Regions from separate parts of the Erwinia billingiae Eb661 genome, predicted to be linked through region 1. Evidence: predicted binding sites of a transcription regulator. Region 1 holds the regulator's gene; each other region holds the start of a gene.
The links. Region 1 encodes Fur, which represses iron uptake genes when iron is present. Its sites were predicted from a motif close to ATAATAATGAGAACNACTATCAA; they were not measured.

Region 1 (4,910 bases):
TTCCTTGATGTGGCGCGCAACTTCCACAGCAAAGAGGTGGTACTGCGCTTGCTGGACCAGATGGCGGCGTGGAAACTCAACGTTTTCCATTTCCATCTGACCGACGATGAAGGCTGGCGTATTGAAATTCCAGGCCTGCCGGAGTTAACGGAGATTGGCAGCAAGCGTTGTCACGATCCTGAAGAGAAGCGCTGTTTGCTGCCACAGTTAGGATCGGGACCAAACAGTGATAACAGTGGCAGCGGTCATTTCAGCCGTCAGCAGTATATCGATATTGTGAAGTATGCTGATGCGCGCGGTATTCAGGTCATCCCGGAAATCGATATGCCGGCCCACGCCCGGGCAGCGGTAATCTCGATGGAAGCGCGTTACGATCGCTTGTTCAATGCCGGTAAGGAAAAAGAAGCCAATGAATTCCGCCTGCTCGATCCCAGCGACAATTCCAACACCACCTCCGTGCAGCTTTACGATCGCACCAGCTATCTCAATCCGTGCCTGAGCTCCTCGTTACGCTTTACCGACAAGGTGATAGGTGAAATCCAGGCGATGCATAAAGCTGCCGGACAGCCGCTGAAGACCTGGCATTTCGGCGGAGATGAAGCCAAAAACATTCGCTTAGGATCCGGCTATTCGGATAAGAACACACCCGTTGAAGGCACCGGTTTACTGGACTTAAGCCAGCAAGATAAGCCGTGGGCAAAATCCCAGGTCTGCCAGACGATGATTGAAGAAGGAAAGATTGAAGACCTGGATCATCTGCCGAGCGACTTTGCCCTTAACGTCAGCAAGCAGGTTAAGGCACACGGTATCGGCAAAATGCAGGCCTGGCAGGATGGTATTAAAGACGCTAAAAATGCCAAAGCCTTCGCAACGGACAGGGTTGCGGTCAACTTCTGGGATACGCTGTTTTGGGGCGGTTTTGATTCTGCCAATGACTGGGCAGGCAAAGGTTATGAAGTGATCGTCTCCAATCCGGATTACCTGTATCTCGATTTTCCTGCCGAGGTGAATCCGCTGGAGCGGGGATACTACTGGGGAACGCGCTTTACCGATGAACGGAAAATTTTCCACTTCGCGCCGGATAACTTGCCACAAAACGCCGAGACTTCCGTCGATCGCGACGGCAAACCTTTCACGGCTAAATCTGACAAGCCCTGGCCTGGCGCTCACGGCATCTCCGCTCAACTGTGGAGTGAAACCACCCGTACCGACGCGCAGGTGGAGTACAAGCTTTTCCCGCGCATTTTGTCCGTGGCGGAACGTGCCTGGCACCGCGCAGCCTGGGAGCAGGATTATAAAGCCGGCAAAGAGTATACCGGCGGCAAAACCCGCCTGGTAGACCAGCAGGCTCAGCTGAAGGACTGGCAGCGGTTTGCCAACCTTCTGGGGCAACGTGAATTGGCAAAACTGGATAAAGCCGGCATTGCCTATCGCTTGCCGGTGCCCGGTGGGGTGGTGCAGGACGGTAAGCTGGTGGTCAATACCGAGCTACCGGGCTTAACCGTTGAGTACAGCCTGGACGAGGGGACAACCTGGCAGCAGTGGCAGGCGGATCAACCGCCGGCGGTGGCCGGTAAGGTATTGCTGCGTACGCGCAGTCCTGATGGTCTGCGCGTCAGCCGGACGGAAGCGCTGTAACGGGGCGACAGGCAAAAAAAAACCGGTGAAGGATCACCGGTTTTTTGCTGTTAGTGTAGATTACTTGTCGTGCAGCGTCTCATCTTCACGGCAGTCACCGGTTGAGCAGTGACCGTAAAGGTACAGGCTGTGGTTACTGAGTTTGATGCCGTGGCGCGTGGCGATATCACGCTGGCGAGCTTCGATGTTTTCATCACGGAACTCGATCACCTTGCCACAATCCAGGCAAATCAGATGATCGTGGTGATGCTGCTGAGTCAGTTCGAAAACGGATTTACCACCTTCGAAATTATGACGGGTAACGATCCCGGCATCATCAAATTGGTTAAGAACGCGGTAAACCGTCGCCAGACCAATCTCTTCGCCCATGTCAATCAGACGCTTGTACAAGTCTTCCGCACTGACGTGATGGCCCTCAGGTTCCTGAAGTACTTCCAGAATTTTAAGTCGTGGAAGCGTGACTTTCAGGCCGGCCTTCTTTAATGCGGTGTTATTGTCAGTCATGCGGATATTGTCCTGTTACTTTGCTAGTCACTTTGTGGCTGAAAAGCCCTGAACATCGGTCGTCGCGAAAAGCCAAACGTCTCATTATAGAACTGATATTTCGAAATGAACACCACTGGCGATGCATCTCAATCAAGGGAGGTAAGGAGAAGAGTCGTTACGTCCGTGAGAGCAAGCGGTTGGGCTGACATTTCGCTCTGCCTCATCATAGTCGCTATTAGAGCGAAAGGCGCTGAGAAAGCGGGTGACCGATGGCGATATTTTACAGATTTGCAGATGAAAGTTACAAAAATGTGTCTATTACTTCTATAGGAAAAACCACTGGCCTGATGTGAGATACCTCCCAATCAGGCCGGTCTGATTACGCTTCCAGGATTTCTTTCAGCTGGAGCTCGTCATAAATCTGTTTGACCCACTGCTCGGTGCGCTCACTGGTGAGTTCTGGCTGACGATCTTCGTCAATAGCCAGACCGAGGAAGTGCTTATCATCCGCCAGCCCTTTCGAGGCTTCAAAATGGTAGCCTTCAGTTGGCCAGTGACCGACGATCACCGCGCCTTTAGGCTCGATAATGTCGCGGATGGTGCCCATCGCGTCACAGAAGTACTCAGCGTAATCTTCCTGATCGCCACAACCGAACAGCGCAACGAGCTTGCCGTTGAAATCAATTTCTTCCAACGTCGGGAAGAAATCATCCCAGTCGCACTGCGCTTCGCCGTAGTACCAGGTTGGGATACCGAGCAGCAGAATATCAAAGGCTTCAAGGTCTTCTTTGCTGCTTTTAGCGATATCATGAACTTCAGCCACCTCTTTACCGAGCTGCTTCTGGATCACTTTTGCAATGTTTTCTGTATTGCCCGTATCGCTGCCAAAGAAAATGCCTACGATTGCCATGACTTACTAACCTCTTGAAACGTGTTGATAGGGTAAAGGCTGCTTATTACAGATACCGGCAATGATAGCAGACAGCTACAGGGGGATAAATGAGTAATCCGCCTGCTTTTGTCGCTTTGTGCTTCACCGGGGGGTGCTGAAAGCGCCTGTTCAGCGGTCCTGATCGGCCAACTGCGCCATGACCATTTCTTCAATCAGCTCGCTGCGGCTCATATTACGCTGCTCGGCAAGCTGGTTCAGAGCATCAACCGCGTCACTGTTCATTTTCAGTTCAACGCGCTTCAGCCCGCGCACTTTATCGCGCTTAAGCTGGTTGCGTTTGTTGATACGCAGCTGCTCATCACGCGTCAGCGGATTGGTTTTTGGTCGTCCCGGGCGACGGTCATCTGCGAACAGATCGATCGTGGTGCGGTCCGTGTTTTCTTTTGCCATAGAATCGTGATACTGAAAGGCTGGAGTTCTGATGGTTCAGGCCTGATGTCGGCTGAAATTCGTGCAGCGACAAATTTTTAGCGCGCCATCATACCCCAGCGAAAGTCATGACGACAATGATTTAGCCATCTCAGGATATAATTGTTTTTACAGCGCAAAAAAACGGCGTATTGCGCGCAAAACAGCATCAGGTTTCTCGGCATGGACCCAGTGACCGGCACCGTTGACCACATGCGCACGGGCTTTGGGGAACTGCGCCAGCAGGGCGTCACGATATTCATCGGCCAGGTAGGGCGAACGTTCGCCGCGAATAAACAGCGCGGGATGTTCCCAGGCCGGAACCGGCTGCCAGCCAATAATCCGATCGTAGCACTGCCACAGCACCGGCACGTTAAACCGCCATTCCCCTTGCTGGAAGGATTTCAGCAGAAACTGAATCACGCCTTCTTCTTCTATCGTTTCACGCATCAGCGCTGCGGCATCGCTTCGTTGCGTAATGCCCGCTGCGGTGACCGCCTTCAGCGCCGCAAAAATCGTATCGTGATGGCGGGTCGGATAAGCGACCGGTGCCATATCGATAACCACCAGCTGCTCGATTCGTTCTGGCGCCAGCGCGGTTAACGCCATCGCCACTTTTCCGCCCATCGAATGTCCGATGACCGCGACCCGGTCAATCCCTTCGGCATCCAGCGTTTCCAGTACATCGCGGGCCATCGCCTGATAATCCATCTGGTCATCGCGAGGCGATAAACCGTGGTTTCTCAGGTCGATCTGCACCAGCTGGCGATCGTCCTTTAACCCTCGCGCCAACACGGACAAATTATCAAGGCTGCCAAAAAGGCCGTGGATTAACACCACGGGAACCTCAGGGCGGGCGGATTGTTCAGATAGCAAGCGGGTATTCAATTTCATAACAAAGTTCTTACTGTTGAAACGAGGGGTTAGGGTATCATAGATTCACTTTTTCCTGCCGTGACGGCCAGAAAGCGCCCGCCAATCTTTTTGCGGCATATTCTGACTTTTACTGGTATCAGGGGCTGGCGCTACACCCCGGCAGGATTTAACTTTATAATCCTCGTGTTAGAGCTGGAACGATCCTGTGCGGCTTGTTCAGGCAGCGTACAGACCGGCTCTTATCAGCAATAAATTGTACTGGATCAAGATGAAAACTATTGAAGTCGACGAAGAGCTCTACCGTTATATCGCCAGTCACACTCAGCATATTGGTGAAAGCGCCTCTGACATTTTGCGTCGTATGCTTAAATTTACGGCCGGGCAAAAAGCGCCTGCTACCGCAGCGGTAACGGCATCTACTGCCGTGAGCGTCGCCAAAGACGCGGCGCCAGTGAAGGTGGAATCCCGCCCTCAGGACCGCGTTCGCGCGGTGCGTGAGCTGCTGCTGTCTGACGAATATGCTGAGCAGAAGAAAGCGGTTAACCGTTTT
Region 2 (4,910 bases), 140 kb from region 1:
GTTGTTGAGGTTCGCCTGCACCGACAGTTGCCTGGTCACGCGGTAGCGGCTGAACAGATCCACCAGCGCATAGCTGCCTTGCTCGGCGTAAATCGTGCTGGCACCGTCTGGACCGTCAACATGATCCCAGGTGTGAGTCTGCCAGTTGATGCCGCCACCTACCGTCAGATCCTGCAGCATCGGCAGGCGATAGCTGGTAAACAGTTTCAGCGAGGTGCGCGGTTGGGTCGGATTCAATGCCTGATCCTCGCCATCTTTCGCCACATAACGGGTAGCACCGAAGGTCATTTGCAGATTGTCGGTCACCGCACCGTTGATTTCGAACTCGACGCCTTTACTGACCGTGCCATCCTGCTCGTAGTAAGCGTAATCGCTGGTGCCCGGAATAATCGCGTAATCCGTTGTGCCAAGGTGATCCTGCTCGATACGGAAGACCGCCAGCGACGCCGTTACGCGGCTGTTCATCCAGTCGCCTTTAATCCCGGTCTCGTAGCTTTTCCCGGTCACCGGCGCAAGGTAAGCGCCACTGGCGTTGCGGTAGGTCTGCGGCTTAAAGATCGAGGTATAGCTGGCGTAAGCAGACCAGGTATCGTTGATGTCATACACCAGGCCGGCATACGGCGTGATGTTGTTCTTCTCGGTATTCTCGGTCAGCGTGTCTGCGCTGTATTTGGTGTAGCGCGCGCCGAGGATCAGGTGCAGCGGATCGGCCAGCGAAATGCGTGTTGCCATATAGGCTGACTTCTGATGAATGGTGTTGTCTTCCGACAGGGCCTGATCGTCCCAGTCCGGTTCCGGATAATTGCCCCAGTTATTGAAGTCGCCGACATCGGCTGACGTCAGGTTGGTGAAGGCGCTGAAATAACGATCGTTCTGGCGGATATAACTCACGCCGGCCATCAGCTCATGTTGACGACCCAGCAGCTCGTAAGGTCCGCTGACATAGGCATCAAGCGCATTTTCTTTCCGTTTGGCGCTGTTATAACCGGTGCCGCCTAACAGGTCGTAACCCGCATAAGGACCAACGCCGATACCGGTATTTTTATCAAAGTAGCCGTCGATATACAGCGCTTTACTGTCCATCGTCGCTTCGGTGTGGCTGCCGCTCAGGTTAAATTCCCAACCGTTATTGAAGCTCTGCTTCAGGCTGGCGAAGACCTTTTTCGAGTCGCTGTCGTTATACGCCCAGTCTGGCGCGGTATTGGTGCTGCGATCGTAATGGGTTCTGCTGCCATCCAGATAGTAAGTTGGCAAACCGCCCCAGGTGTTGCCCGAGATATGGTTTTCCTGGTAGTCATACCCGACGGAAAGGGTGGTGGAGTCGGTCAGATCCGCATCCACTATGCCGTAGAGGAATTTCTTCTGGCTGTGATAGCGATCCAGCCAGCTGTCACCGTCCTGGTAGCCGGCCACAATGCGGCCGCGGACGTTACCTGACTCGGTCAGCGGCGCAGATAAATCGGCGACATAGCGTTGATTGTCCCAGGTGCCGTAGCTGGCCGAGACGTTGCCGACAAATTCTTTGCTGTCCGCATGCTTGTGCACCATGTTGACCGAGGCCGCCGGGCTGCCGGCACCGGTCATCAGACCGGTTGCGCCGCGAACCACTTCGACCCGATCATAAATCGCGGTATCAGAGAGGGTATCACCGATATTCCAGCGCGGATCGACCAGCACCGGAACGCCATCAACCTGATAGTTATCGATCATAAATCCGCGCGAATAGAAATTGCTGCGGTTCGCGCCGGAGTTAAATTCAGAGATGCCGGTGGTGTTTTTCAGCACATCGTTCAGCGTTTCCAGCTTTTGATCTTCCATACGCTGTTTGGTGATCACGCTTATCGACTGCGGCGTATCACGGGCGGTCAGGGCCAGTTTCGTGGCCGCGCGGGTGACGGGGACGTTGTAGTCGGTGTCTGCGGTGTTGCTGCTGTCATCCGTGGCGGCATTGACCACCAGGTTTTGTTCTTTCTGCGCCGTTTCTGCGGCGGAAACCGGCAACGCAGAGGCAATCAGCACGGCAAGCAGTGATAAAGACGGCGTGGAAACGGGGGTGAATCTGGATCCGCTGGCGCGAGTTCCCTGGGAAGAGCAAGGAGCAAAGGACATTATTTACCCTCAAAATGATTTTATTATTTTTACTTCGCACAATGCAGAGCAAGAAAATTCCTGAACGCACCAAAAAACGAATGAGAAGTATAATCATTTTGATTGGCAATGCAAAAGAATGTGTTGAACCATTTCGAAGTGTTGCGGTCGCGGATTTTCTTACAGAACGACCAGCCTGCGACCGACAACAATCGTGGTCAGTACAATGGTCGCGAAGGCCAGCAGATGCAGGATCAAATCCGGCATAACCAGATGAACTGGATGGCACAGTGTCAGCATCACTAACGCCATGCACGCCGTACCGGCGCCGGCCGCAGCCAGACTTTTTACCGGATAAATTGCCCGCGTCTGACGCAGATAGCCAATCATAATTGCCGCCATCGGCACGCTGACTACCAGCATAAACAGGTAGCAATTGGTGCCTTCACCCTGACCATGAATCGGGGAAACGCTGCGCATATTGAACAGAATACTGCCGAGCCACAACACCGCCAGCGGCACAAACCATTTCCAGCTCAACGGTCGGCGACCGGCAATGCTGGTCAGAAAGGCATTACGGATCGCCAGGGTTCCGGCGATAAACGCCAGCACCAGCTGAAAAATCGCCCAGCCCATCCCAGGCTGAGACCAGTCGGTCAGGCTGCGGTGCACCAGCAAACTGGCCGCTGCGCCGCAGGGCAGGGCCATCACTATCGCGGCGACCACGCGCCACCCGGTGGGTGCCGTCCTTTTTACCGGCGCCGCGCTGCGGCTGAGTTTTTCAATTAAGGCATTATGATCGGTCATGCTTTGCTCCAAAACGGCGAAGATTGGTCAATGCGCGATGCAAAAGTGACTTTACGGCCGGAACCGTCAAATTATTCTGCGTGGCGGCTTCCGCCAGGGTCATCTCCCGCAGATGTACATGCTCAACGATTTGCCGCTGTCGGGATGAGAGTTGATTCAGATACAGGCTCAGCTCTTCCCGCGCTTCCGGCCGCTCAGGCTCGACAAAAGATGTCGACGGGTAGGTGGCGGCGGTGTCTTCTTCCTCCACTTCCCAGTGACGCTGGCGGCCGCGTCGGCGAAGCGCATCCACCGATCGCGCCTGGGTAATGGCCATCAGCCACGGCAAAAACGGGCAGGCGGGATCGTAGGTATGGCGGACGCGGTGAATGGCCAGCAGAACATCCTGAATAACGTCTTCAACCAGCACCGCATCGTCAATGTGCTTATGCACCAGGGTGCGGATCACCGGCACCAGCTCGGTCAGCAGGCGAGTGTAGGCCTGCTGTTTTCCAGCCTGAGCTTCCGCCATCAAATCTGGCCATTCATCACGTTGCGTACCGGATTTAGCCATCCACCGCCTTTCTTTCACGTCCTGCTTTGATCACGCTTTTTTGCCGCTCGCCTGATTAAGGGCATTCACCACGATCGACGGGGTCAATACCTGCGGCAACACCTTCGGTGCACTGCCATCAGCCGGATACACCACGTACAGCGGCAGACCGCCCTGGCCGAATTCGTTCATCGCATCATCAATGTCGGGGTTAAATTTCGTCGAGTCGGCAACCATATATACCGTGCCGGTGCGCAGCAACGCCTCTTTCACCGCCGTGGTGGAGAGCGTGGTGCGCTGGTTTACCTGACAAGTAATACACCAGGATGCGGTGAAGTCCACCATGATCGCTTTACCGTGCCCGCGCGTCTCGGCAACGGTTTGTGGCGACCATTTCACCTGGGTAACGGCTGCGGCGGTTTGTCCGTCAGGCAGCGGGGCGCCAGGCTGGATAATGCCGGTCACCGGCGCTATCACAGCCACCAGCAATGCGGCGGTAACGGCATACAGCAGCTTGTGCGATTTTTCACGAAAACGTCGTTTCTGCGCGATGCCGTAAAGCCAGCCGGCAAAACCGAGCAGCACCGAGCAGGCGAGGATCGTCGCCAGTGCGCCGGTACCGGCCTGTTGCGCCAGCACCCACACCAGCCAGGCGTAAGCACCGAACATCGGGAAGGCGAGGCCGTGTTTAAGCACATCCATCCACGCGCCAGGGCGAGGCAGGCGTTTTGCCAGCTGCGGGAACAGTGACACCAGCGTAAAGGGTGCGGCGAACCCCAACGCCAGCGAGAAAAATATCGCCAACGAGACGGCCGGCGGCTGCACCAGCGCATAGCCAATCGCACTGGCCATAAACGGCGCGGAGCATGGCGTGGCGACCACGATCGACAGCGCACCGGTCAGCGCCGAACGCACTAACGCACTGCGACCGACTTCGATTTCGCCCGCGCGCTGCAACGAAAGCCCGACTTCAAAGACGCCAAGAAGATTCAGCGCCGCACCCAAAATAATTAGCGCCAGGATGGCAATGACCAGCGGCGACTGGAGTTGAAAACCCCAGCCCACCGCATCACCGGTGGCCCGCGCCGCCAGCAGGATGCCCGCCAGCGCCATCATGGTGACGACCACGCCCGCCAGGAAGGCCAGTCCCTCGGCGCGTGCCGCCGACGAACTGCCCTGATGACGCAGCAAACCCAGCGCTTTCAGGGAGATCACCGGAAACACGCACGGCATAAAGTTGAGGATAATGCCGCCTAAAAAGGCGGACAAAATAGCAGTTAACATAACGGGCCTCAGCAGGCTAAAGGGTGACCGGCAAACTCAGGATCAGGAATGCGAAGCAGAGTATTGTTTCACCGCGTCCATGGCTTTCTGAATATGGGTATCCGGGTTGCGGTCGGTGAAGCTCAGCAGGATCTTGCCGTCTGGCGCGATGACATATGAGGTACGGTCAGAGACGGTTTTGCCTTTGATCTGCATGGTG
Region 3 (4,910 bases), 2.2 Mb from region 1:
CCATGTCTGATCCACCAGCCGAAATACTCGATGTTCGAGCGTGCGCCGGATAACGGTCTGCTGGACGTGTTGATAAAAGAAGGCGTCGGCAGCATCGCCTTCTCCCCATTGGCTGGCGGCGTGTTGACCGACCGCTACCTGAACGGTATTCCGGAAGACTCGCGCGCGGCCAGCGGCAGCCAGTTCCTCAGCGGCGACCAGTTGACCCCGGAGAAAATGGAGAAGGTGCGTCAGCTGAACGCGATGGCGCAGGAGCGTGGGCAGAAACTGTCTCAGATGGCGCTGGCCTGGGTGCTGCGGGAAAACCGCGTGACCTCGGTGCTGATTGGTGCCAGTAAAACCAGCCAGATTGATGATGCGGTTGGCATGCTGCAGAAGCGTGATTTCAGCCAGGCTGAACTGCAAAAAATCAGCAGCATTCTCGGCTAAACCCGTCCCGCCGCGCCCTGCGGCGGGATCGCTCCAGATAAATCTCAAATCTCCCCGGCAGGCAGTTTTTCGGAATCCCCCAGGCGAAACGGCAACAAACTCTTTATAATCTTGGCTGCACAGCGGAGCAGGTGAGCCGTTGATAAGGAGATCCAATGAAACGTTTATTACTTGTTGCCACCTTAGTGGCAAGTTTATCCCCGTTGGCAATGCACACAGCGCAGGCTGACAACGCAAATATCACCTTAGCTCCTGGCGTCTCGTTACATATTGGTGACCGCGATCCGCGCGGTAATTACTGGGACGGCGGCCGCTGGCGCGATGGGCACTACTGGCGCAGCAACTACCGTTATGATGAAGGCCGCTGGTGGCGACACGAGCAGTGGCGCAGGCATGAAGAGATGCGCCGTCGTCACGAATGGGAGCGGGAACGCAGATGGCACGATCGCGAACGTCATCGCGAATACCGTCATCATGAAAGAGAGCGTCATCACGACCACGATCATCGCCATTAAGCGATCAAAAAAGCCGACCTGTTAAGGTCGGCTTTTTTATCGGCTGCGCAGTAATGAAGTCGGCTTACAACCCCATGGCCATCGCCACCAGCAGATACAGATTCAACGCCACCACCACCAGCACAATCACCTTGCCTGCCAGCTGCATCGGGCGTGAGTTCACCATATCGCCCATCAGCTCGCGGTTGCCGGTAAAGGTCAGCAGCGGGATTAACGCCAGCGCGATACCGAAGCTCAGCAGTACCTGACTCATCACCAGGATACGTGTCGGCTCCCATCCGGCAAGGATCACGATAAAGGAAGGCAGCATGGTCACCACGCGGCGCACCAGAATCGGAATGTGAATATGGACGAAGCCCTGCATCACCACCTGCCCGGCCATGGTGCCCACCACGGTGGAAGAGAGTCCGGCAGCCAGCAGGCTCAGACCAAACACCAGCGCCGCTGCGCGACCCAGCAGCGGGTCCAGCGTCAGGTAAGCCTGATCCAGATCGGCAATGCCGGTATGACCGCTAAAGTGGAACGCCGCCGCCGCCGTGGCCATCATCGCCAGATTGACGAAGCCGGCAATGGTCATCGCAATCGCCACGTCCAGCTTGGTTGACGAGTAGCGCTGTTCACGCGAGCCGCCGTCGGGATTTTGCGTTAACGAGGAGTGCAGATAGATCACGTGCGGCATAATTGTCGCGCCCAGCACGCCCGCCGCCAGTAACACCGCATCGGCGGTTGGCAGCGAAGGCACGGCCAATCCCTGCATCAAATCGGTAATCTTCGGCTGTGAGAAGAACAGTTCGATGACGTAAGCCGCCGCGACAAACAGCAGCAGGCCACCAATCACCAGTTCCAGCGGCTTTTTACCGTGGTTTTGCAGCATCAGGATCAGGAAGGTGACCACGCCGGTGAGCACCGCGCCCTGCAGCAGACTGACGCCGAAAATCAGCTTGAAGCCAATCGCCGCCCCGATAAATTCCGCCAGGTCGGTCGCCATGGCAATAATTTCAGCCTGCACCCAGTAAAACCAGACGGCAGGACGCGGGAAACGATCGCGGATATGTTCAGCGAGGTTTTTCCCGGTGGCGATGCCGAGTTTGGCAGACATCAGCTGGATCACCATCGCCATAATATTGGCCCACACCACCACCCACAGCAGCGTATAGCCATAAGAGGCGCCGGCCTGAATATTGGTGGCAAAATTGCCGGGATCGATATAACCGATAGCCGCGATAAACGCAGGGCCCATCAACGCAAATTTGATTTTGCGCGATCCGCGAACCGTTTGTTCTACTGTGCGGCCTTCAAACATAGTTAGTCCCCTAAACACCTGAAGAGATCATTGTCTTTTAAATGATAATGATTATCAAGCGCATTTGAATGGGTTTTGCATATCGCTCTGATAGCCAGTACTAAGAAATATAGCAAAGGCTATACCTTGATTTCAAACTACTCCATAGCTAAAAAATGAGCAATCACTTTTCGTGCGCCGGTAAAAGCTTAACCTTCCGATGCGTGGGGTGTTTTTTTAAACAGTATCAGGATGTGATCAATCAGGGGATTCTGTCGGGAAGGGTGATAGGTAATTGTTATATTGTGTTCTAGATCTCGTTTTTCAGTTTCTTGTTACATAGAATGTGCAGCGAAATATAACATCCTTCAAAAATGGAGCACACATGTCAGGCATTTTTCATTTTGCTTTGGCGCTGGTGATGGTAGCCGTGCTGGCCTTACTGGTTAGCACCGATCGGAAAAACATCCGCGTACGTTTTATTATACAGCTTCTGGTTATCGAAGTGCTGCTTGCGTGGTTCTTCCTTAACTCTGAAGTGGGTCTTGGCTTCGTTAAAGGGTTTGCGGGTCTGTTCGACAAATTGCTGAGCTATGCAGCACAAGGGACTAATTTCGTTTTCGGCAACATGAGTGATAAAGGCCTGGCATTCTTCTGGCTCAATGTTCTCTGCCCTATCGTGTTTATCTCTGCACTGATCGGGATTTTGCAGCACTTCCGTATCCTGCCGATTGTTATTCGCGCCATCGGTACCGTGCTGTCAAAAATCAACGGCATGGGCAAGCTGGAATCTTTTAACGCCGTGAGCTCGCTGATTTTAGGTCAGTCAGAGAACTTCATTGCCTATAAAGATATCCTCGGAAAAATGTCTCAGCGCCGCATGTACACCATGGCGGCAACGGCGATGTCTACCGTATCAATGTCAATTGTGGGCGCGTACATGACCATGATTGATCCGAAATACGTGGTGGCCGCGCTGGTATTGAACATGTTCAGCACCTTTATCGTGCTGTCGATCATCAACCCGTACAGCGTCGACAGCGAAGAAGAACTGACGCTGGGCGATCTGCACAAAGGGCAGAGCTTCTTTGAGATGCTGGGTGAATACATCCTGGCCGGTTTCAAAGTTGCGGTGATCGTCGCGGCGATGCTGATTGGCTTTATTGCGCTGATTTCAGCGATTAACGCCCTGTTCGATTTCGTCTTCGGCATCAGCTTCCAGGGTGTGCTGGGTTACGTCTTCTACCCGTTTGCCTGGGTGATGGGCGTGCCGGCAGGTGAAGCGCTGAAAGTGGGTAGCATCATGGCAACCAAACTGGTGTCTAACGAGTTTGTGGCGATGATGGATCTGCAAAAAGTGGCGGCTGAACTGTCACCACGCGGCGTCGGCATCCTCTCCGTGTTCCTGGTCTCTTTTGCGAACTTCTCGTCTATCGGGATTGTGGCAGGCGCGATCAAAGGCCTGCACGAAGAGCAAGGTAACGTGGTTTCCCGCTTCGGCCTGAAACTGCTGTACGGCTCAACGCTGGTGAGCGTGCTCTCTGCTTCCATTGCAGGATTAGTGCTGGCCTGGTAACACGCCAGAACGAAAAAAGGCGAACCTGTGATGGGTTCGCCTTTTTTTTACTCGTCGTTCAACGAGGCGTGACCAGCGGTAAATCCAGATGGTCGCGCAACGTGGTTCCCTGATAGCCCTGCCTGAAGGCACCGCGCTTTTGCAGTTCCGGGATGACCCGTTCAGCAAAATTATTCAACGAGGCCGGCATATCAGCGGGCATCAGCACGAAACCGTCGCAGGCTTTGGCCTCTACCCAGGCAATCATCTCGCTGGCAATCTGTTCTGGCGTGCCGGCAATCACCTTAAATGAGGCGCTGGCCGCATAGGCTTTCGCCACTTCGGCCAGCGTTTTCCCCTCTTTCCTCGCCTGAGAAATCACGTACTCAAAGCGCCCTTTGCTGCCACTGATTTTGTCGAAGATATCCGGGAATATGTCGTTTTCATCGTGCTGCGACAAATCGTAATTCATGCTGGCAGACATAAAGCTCAACCCGGCTAACGGATTGACCAGTTCATCCAGCTGACGGCGCTTCTCTTCCGCCTCCTGCTGCGTTGCGCCCACAATCGGCATCAGGCCGGGCAGCACTTTACAGGCTTGCGGTGGACGACCCAAGGCGGCCATCTCCTGCTTAAACTGCTGATAAAATTGCTGCGCGCGCGCCATGTCGGGTTGAACGGTGAAAATCACCTCTGCCACCCGGGCGGCGACCTTCTTAAAATCCTCCGAGACGCCCGCCAGGATCTGCACCGGCCTGCCTTGCGGCGAGGCGGCGACGGTCAGCGGCCCTTTGATATGGAAATGCTCGCCGTGAAAATCGGTATAGCTGACCTTTTCCGGATCCATATAAACGCCGCTCTCCTGGTCGGCCACCAGCGCACCAGGCTGCCAGCTGGCAAGCAGCTGATGCACCGCATCGATAAACTCTCCCGCACGCTGATAACGCGCCTGATGGCCTAAATGCTGCTGGCGGCTGAAATTGCGTGCTTCGCCATCATTGGTCGAGGTCACCGCGTTCCAGCCCATTCTGCCGGCGCTAAAATGATCGATTGTGGCGATGGTGCGGGCAGTATGGAAAGGCTCACCGTAGGTGGTCGATACGGTTGCGCCTAAGCCAATGCGATCGGT

Region 2: fhuE (ferric-rhodotorulic acid/ferric-coprogen receptor FhuE) is a predicted target of Fur. The motif match lies at 2,184-2,206, and genes of this name have one in related genera.
Region 3: EBC_RS17955 (Nramp family divalent metal transporter) is a predicted target of Fur. The motif match lies at 2,283-2,305, and genes of this name have one in related genera.

Annotation. Positions count from the first base shown of each region.
Region 1 covers NC_014306.1:1,448,916-1,453,825, forward strand. The annotation lists gene EBC_RS08090 (beta-N-acetylhexosaminidase) at 1-1,638, shown strand, start outside; gene fur (ferric iron uptake transcriptional regulator) at 1,699-2,142, opposite strand; gene fldA (flavodoxin FldA) at 2,504-3,034, opposite strand; gene ybfE (LexA regulated protein) at 3,185-3,466, opposite strand; gene ybfF (esterase) at 3,614-4,378, opposite strand; gene seqA (replication initiation negative regulator SeqA) at 4,629-4,910, shown strand, end outside.
Region 2 covers NC_014306.1:1,306,581-1,311,490, forward strand. The annotation lists gene fhuE (ferric-rhodotorulic acid/ferric-coprogen receptor FhuE) at 1-2,109, opposite strand, end outside; gene EBC_RS07385 (DUF1109 domain-containing protein) at 2,269-2,895, opposite strand; gene EBC_RS07390 (sigma-70 family RNA polymerase sigma factor) at 2,882-3,448, opposite strand; gene EBC_RS07395 (protein-disulfide reductase DsbD family protein) at 3,479-4,711, opposite strand; gene EBC_RS07400 (peroxiredoxin) at 4,754-4,910, opposite strand, start outside.
Region 3 covers NC_014306.1:3,609,850-3,614,759, forward strand. The annotation lists gene mgrA (L-glyceraldehyde 3-phosphate reductase) at 1-429, shown strand, start outside; gene EBC_RS17950 (DUF2502 domain-containing protein) at 585-944, shown strand; gene EBC_RS17955 (Nramp family divalent metal transporter) at 1,009-2,247, opposite strand; gene EBC_RS17960 (NupC/NupG family nucleoside CNT transporter) at 2,612-3,802, shown strand; gene EBC_RS17965 (LLM class flavin-dependent oxidoreductase) at 3,861-4,910, opposite strand, start outside.